Regions from separate parts of the Lysinibacillus sp. FSL K6-0102 genome, predicted to be linked through region 2. Evidence: riboswitches for the same ligand, from Rfam matches in the RefSeq annotation. Region 2 holds a riboswitch; each other region holds the start of a gene.
The links. Region 2 has a riboswitch for thiamine pyrophosphate ahead of NYE73_RS13415 (ABC transporter substrate-binding protein). Riboswitches for the same ligand answer to the same signal wherever they lie in the genome.
Positions count from the first base shown of each region.

Region 1: another riboswitch for thiamine pyrophosphate. It lies ahead of thiM (hydroxyethylthiazole kinase); the one in region 2 lies ahead of NYE73_RS13415 (ABC transporter substrate-binding protein).
Region 3: another riboswitch for thiamine pyrophosphate. It lies ahead of thiC (phosphomethylpyrimidine synthase ThiC); the one in region 2 lies ahead of NYE73_RS13415 (ABC transporter substrate-binding protein).

Region 1 covers NZ_JBBOPH010000001.1:3,592,439-3,595,724, reverse strand. The annotation lists gene thiE (thiamine phosphate synthase) at 1-282, opposite strand, end outside; gene thiD (bifunctional hydroxymethylpyrimidine kinase/phosphomethylpyrimidine kinase) at 272-1,096, opposite strand; gene thiM (hydroxyethylthiazole kinase) at 1,084-1,851, opposite strand; TPP riboswitch at 1,935-2,032, opposite strand; gene mbcS (acyl-CoA synthetase MbcS) at 2,223-3,286, shown strand, end outside.
Region 2 covers NZ_JBBOPH010000001.1:2,646,319-2,649,604, forward strand. The annotation lists gene NYE73_RS13405 (ABC transporter permease) at 1-633, opposite strand, end outside; gene NYE73_RS13410 (thiamine-binding protein) at 633-923, opposite strand; gene NYE73_RS13415 (ABC transporter substrate-binding protein) at 925-1,920, opposite strand; TPP riboswitch at 2,074-2,184, opposite strand; gene parC (DNA topoisomerase IV subunit A) at 2,293-3,286, opposite strand, start outside.
Region 3 covers NZ_JBBOPH010000001.1:243,624-246,909, reverse strand. The annotation lists gene NYE73_RS01185 (catalase) at 1-53, shown strand, start outside; gene thiC (phosphomethylpyrimidine synthase ThiC) at 177-1,955, opposite strand; TPP riboswitch at 2,096-2,210, opposite strand; gene NYE73_RS01175 (AEC family transporter) at 2,271-3,200, opposite strand.

The DNA.
Region 1 (3,286 bases), 950 kb from region 2:
ATCATCTTGTCCGATATGAACACCATCAGCTCCTAGTCGTATCGCTAGATCAACATCGTCATTAATGATAAAGGGCACATGATAGTGATGACATAGTTTTTGGCATTGGCGTGCAAATTGTTCATAGGCAAGTCCAGTTAACGCGTGAGGACCTTTTTCACGAAATTGAAACATTGTAATGCCTGCTTGCAAGGCTTTTTCTAGGATATAGATAGGTTGTTCTTGAGGAGGAACATTGCTCGTACCCATAATAAAATAAAGCTCCAAATCCTCACGTTTCATGAATAATCACCTCACAGCCTTCCTTATACTGTTGATAAGCAAAATGATTAGTGGGTCCATGACCATTTCCAATCGATAAATTAAACATAATAGCTAATTGGATATATTTTTTAGCTTCCATAATGGCATTTTCCAGAGCAAATCCTTGTCCAAGAAAAGCAGTAAGTGCTGCGGAAAATGTACATCCAGTACCATGCGTATTTTTTGTTTGGATTCGTGGAGACTGCAAAGAAAAAGAACGTCCATTTTTGCAAAATACATAATCAATGGCATAAAGTGGATCTGCTATATGACCACCTTTAATGATGACACATTGTACACCTAGCTGTAACAAGCTTTGAGCTACTTCTTTCATATCTTCAAAATGATGAATAGATCTCCCAGTAAGTGTCTCTGCCTCGGGTATATTGGGCGTAACAACCGTAGCAAGTGGTAATAAAGTTGAGCGTAAGGCATCGATAGCTTCTTGCTGTAATAGGCTTTCCCCACCTTTTGCAATCATCACCGGATCAACAATCAGTGGAATGTTTAGCTCCCTGATCTGGTGTGCAATTGCTTTGATAATTTCTGAGGAATAAAGCATTCCTGTTTTAATCGCAGCGATTGGAAAATCTTCTACTAAGGCCTCTAATTGTTTTTTTATAAAGGAAACGTCAATAGGGCAAACACCTGTTACACCCAAAGTATTTTGAGCAGTTAGAGCAGTAATAACAGAAGTACCGAACACTTCTAATTCCTGAAATGTTTTTAAATCAGCCTGTATACCCGCGCCTCCACCACTATCTGAGCCAGCGATTGTTGTTACAATATGCATGAAGCTGCACCATCCTTTGATAAGCGATGTATAGCATTGAGTAAGGCTATTTGAAAATCACCAATGTCTGCAGTAAATGCGGATGCCAGTACACCTGCTTTTTTATAGTAAGTAAGTGTTTCTGTTAATTGTTGGTAAGGATTATGGCTTACACTATAGGCTGCGCCACAAATTGCGCTAAGTAAACAACCTGTACCCGTTACTTCCGTCATTTGTGGATGACCACCAGCGATCCATTGGCTATGCTTGCCATCAGTTATAAAATCGCGTTCTCCTGTGACAATAACAATGCATTGATAGCGTTGAGCCAATGATGTGGCTTCTAATTCCGTAGCGATAGTGCCATGACCACTATCTACACCCTTTTGTTGCCAATTTACACCAACTATTGCTGCTAGCTCGCCGAGATTACAGCGAATCACGGCAAAGTGTATGTTTTCAAGTAAGTATCTTACGGTTTCCTTACGATAAGTTGTGGCTCCAACTCCGACAGGATCTAAAATAACAGGAATACCAAGTTTATTGGCTTTTTCACCTGCTAATAACATGGCACTTTTTGTGCGATCATTAAGTGTTCCAATATTAATTAATAATGCTTGAGCAATGGCCACCATCTCCTCTACCTCTTGGTAGTCATCGGCCATTACTGGTGAAGCACCTATCGCTAATAAACCATTTGCTTGAAAATTTGCCACTACATAATTGGTTATACAATGGATAAGTGGTTGCTGTTGACGAATTGTTTGAAAAATCATTGTAGTCCTCCTTTAGGGATGGACGTAAGCATGCAAAAAAGGCTCTTTTTGTGTAAAAATGCACGAAAAGAGCCTTTCATCTGAAAACGATGTTTATTGCTCCCTACGTCAGTATTAACTAACAGGTTCAAAGGGTCAGGTTTTACCTTCTCAACTCTTACGAGTCCCCCTGCAATCTTGCTTTTAGTTGACCAAAATGTACCATACTTTTCATTTGTATTCAATAGCAAGTTTTCCTATAGATAAAATGTGACCGATGCCATATAGGAGGGTATGATAGTTGTCATGACTTTACCGAAATTAAGCACAAACCATTGAAAATGCTGAAAAAAGAGTTTTATAATGTGTCATAACAAAAGGGGGCAATTGCCATGAAAAGACAAGATTTAGTTGCACCAGAATGGTATAACATAGTAGAGGAAATTGAAAAATATGCTCAGGATGCAGCCAAAAATGCTTTAATCATTTATGAAGAAAACCAAGACATCCAATGTATTACATATGCACATTTATTGGAAAAAGCAAATCAAGTAGCACATGTATTCACCAAGCAAGGTTTAAAGAAAGGTGATGTCATTTTAGTGATGGTCCCACGCTCTGTGGAAGCATATATTGTATATATTGCTGCATTGAAAGCGGGTTTAACCATTATTCCAAGTTCTGAAATGTTAAGAACAAAGGATATTGAGTATCGAATTCATCATGCAAATGCTAAAGCAGTTATTGCATTTGAACCCTATATCGAACAGTTTGATCAAGTAGGAAATTTACAAGGCTTACTGCAATTTGTCATAGGAAATGCGCACAAACCTTGGCAGAACATACTTGAAAAAATGCATAATCAACCTACAATCTACATAAATCCTATCCCAACAAAAAGCACAGACAATGCATTTTTAGCCTATACAAGTGGAACAACAGGAAATCCCAAAGCAGCAGTGCATACGCATAGTTGGGGCTATGCACATTTACGAACAACAGCACCACATTGGTTGGGTGTACAAGAAAATGATATTGTTTGGGCAACTGCAGCACCAGGATGGCAAAAATGGATATGGAGTCCGTTTCTAGCTACTTTAGGTAGTGGTGCTACTGCATTTGTCTACAAAGGTAAATTCGATGCAGCTTCTTATCTAGCATTGCTTGAGAAATTCAAAATTAATGTACTATGCTGTACACCAACTGAATATCGTTTTATGGCAGCGCTTGAAAATTTACATGAATATGATCTAAGTGCCATTCGCCAAGCCGTATCAGCTGGTGAGCCATTAAATAGTGAGGTCATTAAAGTATTCTTGGAAACATTCAAATTACAAGTACGAGATGGCTATGGACAAACGGAAAATACATTATTGGTGGGCACAATGGTAGGGATGGAAGCAAGAGTTGGCTCTATGGGGAAACCTACTCCCGGCAACACTGTTGAAATTATTAA
Region 2 (3,286 bases):
GGACTGGGCTAGGGTCATGTAAACACCAATACCCTTTTTTGCACCAAGCCACTCCGCAATCACAGCCCCCATCACACTATATGTAGCCGCAATTTTAATGCCTGAAAAAATAGCAGGATAGGCATAAGGCCATTCCAGCTTCCAAAAGGTTTGTGCCCTTGTAGCACCAACCATGGCAAAATAATGCTTTAATTCTGGAGCTGTTTGTCTAAATCCATCCATCGCTGCAATGACAATCGGGAAAAAGCACACAAGACAGATAATGATAAGCTTCGGTAATAAGCCAAAGCCAAACCAAATAATAAGGAGCGGTGCCAAGACTAGAATAGGAACATTCTGCGACATAATAAGAATTGGATAAAACAGTTCTCGAATAAATGTAAATCGATGCAACACTATTGCCACCGTTAGCCCACAAGCGATGCCAATGGCCAAACCTAGTAGAGCTAATTGTACTGTAGCGAATGCATGTGGTAGAAAGGTTTGATACGACTGGATGGCTTCTGACAAAATACTACTTGGTGTGGGAACTAACCAATGAGGAACTTCAGCAAACCGCACGATTAGTTCCCATATGAACAAGAGGAAGGCAATAAAAATTATCGTCCTTCCCTTCTGTAATGCACGTTTCATTACTGATATTTCTCCGTTAATGTATCCATCGTAATACCCGTTGGCTGATATAAAATTTTCACTTGTGTAATGACATTAATGGCACCAAGTTCAATCATTTTCTCATTCATTTTTTCAATGATTTGGAGCAATGTTGAAAGCTCACCCTCCATCGTTGTTTCCAATGGATGTACCTCATATTTCACCCCAGAAGCATCGATCACCGCAATTGCTGCATCGACATATGGTATAACATCTTCATATTTCTCTGTCTTCGGAATGATTTGTACACTGATTAATGAATTTGCCATCTTATTTGGCCTCCTTTTTAGGTAAGAAATCATTAGTAAAGGCTTTTTTCGCATCAAATTCGCCCTCTAGTACTTGATTGCTTGACATCCATTTCGCGTAATTTTCCCACACAGAAAGCTTTTGCTCTCCCCATTGCTTGGCATCATCCTGATATTTATCAGCCAGCCATTCCTGACTTTTATGCACTAACGCTTTATCTAAATCAGGGGCCGCTTCGATTAAAATATCAGCCGCTTCACTTGGGTTTTCAATTGCGTATTCATAGCCCTTCGATGCAGCTGCCACAAAGGCTTTGACTACATTCGGGTTGTCCTGTATCATTTTTTCATTTGTAGCTAAAACTGGCGTATAATAATCCAATTGATCACTATAATCTGTAAGATATAGCATATTAATCTTTTCCCCACGCAGCTCAGCCTCAATCCCAGTCCATGCATAATAAATCCAAGCAAAATCTATATCTTTTTCCATCATTGTGAAGAAATCTAAATCCCCTGCATTGACGATATCTAGCTTATTAATATCTGCCTTTTCTTTTTGCATGAGTGATTGTAAAACGGCTTGCTCTAATGGCGCGCCCCAACCACCATAGGTTTTACCTTCAAAATCCTTTGGCGATGTAATGCTCTTTGAAGCAATAGAAGCAAAGCCAGATGTATTATGCTGTATAATTGCTGCGATGGAGACCAGCGGCACATCCTGGACTCGTGCCTGTGTTATGCCTTCCTGATAGCTCACGCCAAAATCCGCCTTTCCAGAAGCAACAAGCTGATCTGCGCCCGCCTCACCAGGCATAATAATATCAACATCTAAACCCTGTTCCTCAAAATAACCGAGTTTTTTGGCAACATATAGTCCTGTATGATTTGTATTCGGCGTCCAATCCAGTACCACAGACACCTTTTTCAGCTTGTCTGCAGCCTGCTTGTCATCCTTGTCACTACAGCCTACTAATGTCAATAGTGCTGCCAATAAAATAAAAAACCATTTTTTCATGCGAAAGCCTCCCAGTTTGTAATATGAAAGTGTTCATGAATGAATGTTGTCACCAGAAGAAAGCGTATACAATGTTGGCAAGCTGTTGCTTGAAAACATAAAAAAACGCCTAGGATTCCTCCCAGACGTATTGCAATCAATCTTCAAAACTTTGCTTTTTGAATAGATGTTCCCTACGCTGGTACGAGCCAAATCAGGTTCAAAGGGTCAGCGTCTATCGGACACAATCTCAGCTAGCAATTACTAGCCCCCCTACATTCTTTCGCTATGAACTTTTCGATGATTATTATACCCATAGTTTCACTTAAATGACAAGGTGCTATTTTGGAATAGAGCTTAAAGCCCAGTACTCCTTAGAGACTGGGCATGCATTTAGCTTGGTTTCTGTTCTTTTTTGGCTGTTACAACATGAGAAATTGCTCCATCTGTTGCAATATCCACTTTAAATGAACCATTGGAATGGCGATCCGCACGAGACAATGCTTGTACGTCAATCATCTCTTGAACACCTTTTTCAGTTTCAATCACAACCTGCTCCTCGTCTGTTGCTTGAACAACTGCCACAATTCGGTGAGGGTTTGCTTTTAACTCTGTTAATACTTTTAGTCCACGTTTTGCACGACTTGCTACTTCAACTTCAGCGACATTCATTTTTTTCACGGCCCCACGCTGTGTCACAATCACTACATATTGGGTAACATCAGGCTGTAATACATTGACTCCAACTAAGGCTTCTCCATCTTTTAGTGTGATCCCTTTCACACCACCTGTTTTCACACCTGTCACAGGTAGTTCCTCCATTGGGAAACGAATCGCATAGGCTGTATCCGTTGTGAGCATCAGCTCCACGTCATCAGTCACAAATGATGCATAGATCATCGCATCACCAGCCTTGACATTCATCGTTTTAATTGGCTTTGAATAACGCGTTACCGCATAGTCTGCGAGTGGTGAGCGCTTAATTTGGCCATCTTTTGTGGCTGTGAAAACATACGTATTTGGCTGGTCAAAGGTTTCGAAACCATAAACCGCAATAATCGATTCATCTTCCCCTGTTGGTACAATACTTGAAATATGCTGGCCGAGATCCTTCCAGCGTATATCAGGCAGCTCATGAACAGGCTGATAAATATAATTGCCTCGATTTGTGAAAAGCAGTAGATGGTGCTGTGTATTTAAATTTGCTTCATACAATAAATAATCCGAATCCTTCATGGCAAAATCTTGCCCGTTTGAAGCGGCATGAGAACGTATGGATGTACGTTTAATATAACCATCCTTCGTTACTGTCACGACAACCTCTTCACTTGGCACAAGGACATCCAATGTAATTTTGATTTCTTCAATTTCTTGCTCAATCTTCGAG
Region 3 (3,286 bases), 2.4 Mb from region 2:
TAGAAGGTATGGACCTTACAAATCCATATGTAAAACAACCAACAAACGTTTAATATTCCACTTTATTATTGATATCCAAATCCAACTTTCACTCCATGTGAATCCACTATTCACATGGAGTTTTTTGATTAAGAAAAGGCCTATGTCTATTTTTTTGACATAAGCCTTTTCTTTCATTATTGGTAAATTTGACTGCCTGCTTTTTTAAACTCCTCAGCCTTTTCTTTCATACCTTGATGGATCGCTTCAGTCGTATTCAAATCCTTATCTTTCGCATAATTACGAATATCCTGTGAAATTCTCATGCTACAGAATTTAGGCCCACACATAGAACAAAAGTGTGCTGTTTTTGCTCCCTCTGCTGGCAGTGTCTCATCATGATATTCCACTGCACGCTCGGGATCTAGTGACAGATTGAATTGATCACGCCAACGGAACTCAAAGCGCGCTTTAGACAGTGCATCGTCTCGTTGTTGTGCACCTGGATGACCTTTTGCTAAATCAGCAGCATGTGCAGCAATTTTATAAGTGATAACGCCCACACGAACGTCCTCGCGATTCGGTAAACCAAGATGCTCTTTCGGTGTCACATAACAAAGCATCGCTGTACCAAACCAGCCAATCATGGCTGCCCCAATGGCTGATGTAATGTGGTCATAACCTGGAGCAATATCTGTTGTGAGTGGTCCTAATGTATAGAAGGGCGCTTCCTTACAAACCTCTAATTGCTTGTCCATGTTTTCTTTAATCAGATGCATTGGTACATGACCTGGTCCCTCAACCATTACCTGAACATCATGCTGCCAAGCAATCTGTGTTAGCTCGCCTAGTGTTTCAAGCTCTGCAAATTGTGCCTCATCATTGGCATCTGCAATTGAGCCTGGGCGTAAACCATCACCTAAGGAAAAAGCAACATCATAGGCTTTCATAATTTCACAGATTTCCTCAAAGTGTGTATACAGGAAATTCTCTTGATGATGATATAAACACCACTGTGCCATGATAGAGCCACCTCGAGATACAATACCTGTCACACGATTTGCTGTTAGTGGTACATAGCGTAAAAGGACACCTGCATGAATGGTGAAGTAATCCACACCCTGCTCAGCTTGTTCTATGAGAGTATCACGATAAACCTCCCACGTTAAATCCTCTGCTACACCATTTACCTTTTCTAAAGCCTGATAAATTGGCACTGTTCCCACTGGCACTGCAGCATTTCGAATAATCCATTCTCTAGTTGTATGAATATGTTTACCAGTCGATAAATCCATAATATTATCTGCGCCCCATCGAGTTGCCCAGGTCATTTTCTCAACTTCTTCTGCAATGGAAGAAGATACAGCAGAATTCCCGATATTCGCATTGATCTTTACATGAAAATTACGCCCAATAATCATTGGCTCTGCCTCAGGGTGATTAATATTAGAAGGCATTATAGCACGCCCAGCTGCAATTTCTGAACGTACAAATTCAGGATCCATATTTTCACGAATCGCTACAAACTCCATTTCAGGCGTTATAATTCCCTTTCGTGCATAGTGAAGCTGTGTCACATTTTTACCTTTTTTAGCACGCAAAGGCTTTCTCGCCAACTCCGGGAAGACATTTTCTTGAATACGCGGGTCATCAACATGACGAAAGCCATTATCCTCCGGTTTAATGGAGCGTCCCTCATATGCTTCTACATCCCCTCGCTCTTGAATCCATGCATTTCGTAAGGCAGGTAAACCTTTCGTAATATCTACTTGGTAGGCTGGATCTGTATAGGGCCCACTTGTATCATATACTCGAATAGGAGCATTTTCTTCATTTCCAAAACTGCCTGTTGTCGGACTTAATGCAATTTCTCGCATAGGTACTAGAATATCTGGGCGTGATCCTTCCACATATACTTTTTTGCTTCCTTCAAAGCTGGACATAATGGTAATATTCTTTTCACTAATTGCTGACATGAGCTACTTCTCTCCCTTAAATTTATTTTGATATAAGGACCGATTCTAGCTCACCCCAACAATCCAAAAAATAAAGGCCGAATCCAAAATAATTATTTGGATCCGGCCACGAATGTAAAGGTCTATTGATTGCATACTCTGCAATAGCTTCTTAACTTTCCCACGCTGGTATGAGCCAGATCAGGTCCAAAGGGTCAAGAAACTTCGTAGCGTTTCCCTCTCAGCCTGACTCATCAGACTCCCCTAGTTAATACTATTTAGTTTGATGCTAGTGTAGCAGATAATACTAAGAGATGGAAGTTATTTTTTATCTTGCTAGGTAAATAATACTTCTGCAAAATAGATCACAATGGTTACAGTTATACAGCTTACAATGGTTGAAAATAAAACAGCTTGCGCGGCTGTTGCTGATTCTACATCATATTCCAATGCTAGACTAGAACTATTGCGGGATGTTGGAAAGGCACTAGCTATAAACAGTGATTGTGCGACGACTCCATCTAATCCCAATATATAAATAATGGCCAATGCAACAGATGGTCCAATAATTAGTCGCGTAAAACAGCTGATAAAGACGGTTTTATTAAACATTGATTTCATCTCTAGTTGTGATAATTGCGCACCTAAAGTAATTAGAGCCACAGCAATAAATCCATCTGCCACATGTTCTACTGGTATTTTGATAAACTGTGGAATACCGATATCAAAATAATTCATAGCGACACCTATAATCAGCGCATGAATAATAGGCATTTTAAAGAAATCCTTGATGATTGTCATACCTGACTTTGTAGAAGAAATTAAATTGTATAAACCATATGTATACGTAGTCATATTTTGAAAGATTACGAGCATGACCTGAATGGCTACTCCAATAGGTTGCGTGGCAAATATCATTTGAGCCACTGGAATACCGTAATTACCCGAGTTAATGAGCACAACACTATTTTTAAAGACAGCTGCCTCTGTTCTAGCTAAACCTAACCCTTTTGCCATAAAGTGACTGAGTATCATTTGACTACCGATAAAGAGTACAATAAATAATCCGACCTCTCCCAGTACAGTTAATTCCACATGTGTTTCATATAAATTTACAAAAACAGCTGCTGGCATAAAGCAATATGTAATAAGCTGAGACAATGCTTTTAAATTAAAGCGAAATTTCTTTTGTAGTATAGCGCCTATTACAAGTAACACTAAAATAGGTACAACAATTTGAAAGAAAATCATTCCGAGATACATCATATCAATGTCCCCCTTCCAGTGTTAATAGTAGTGTTGAATTCCTTCTAGGTCAATTTCTCCGGCTTTCACCATAAAGAAGACTGCCT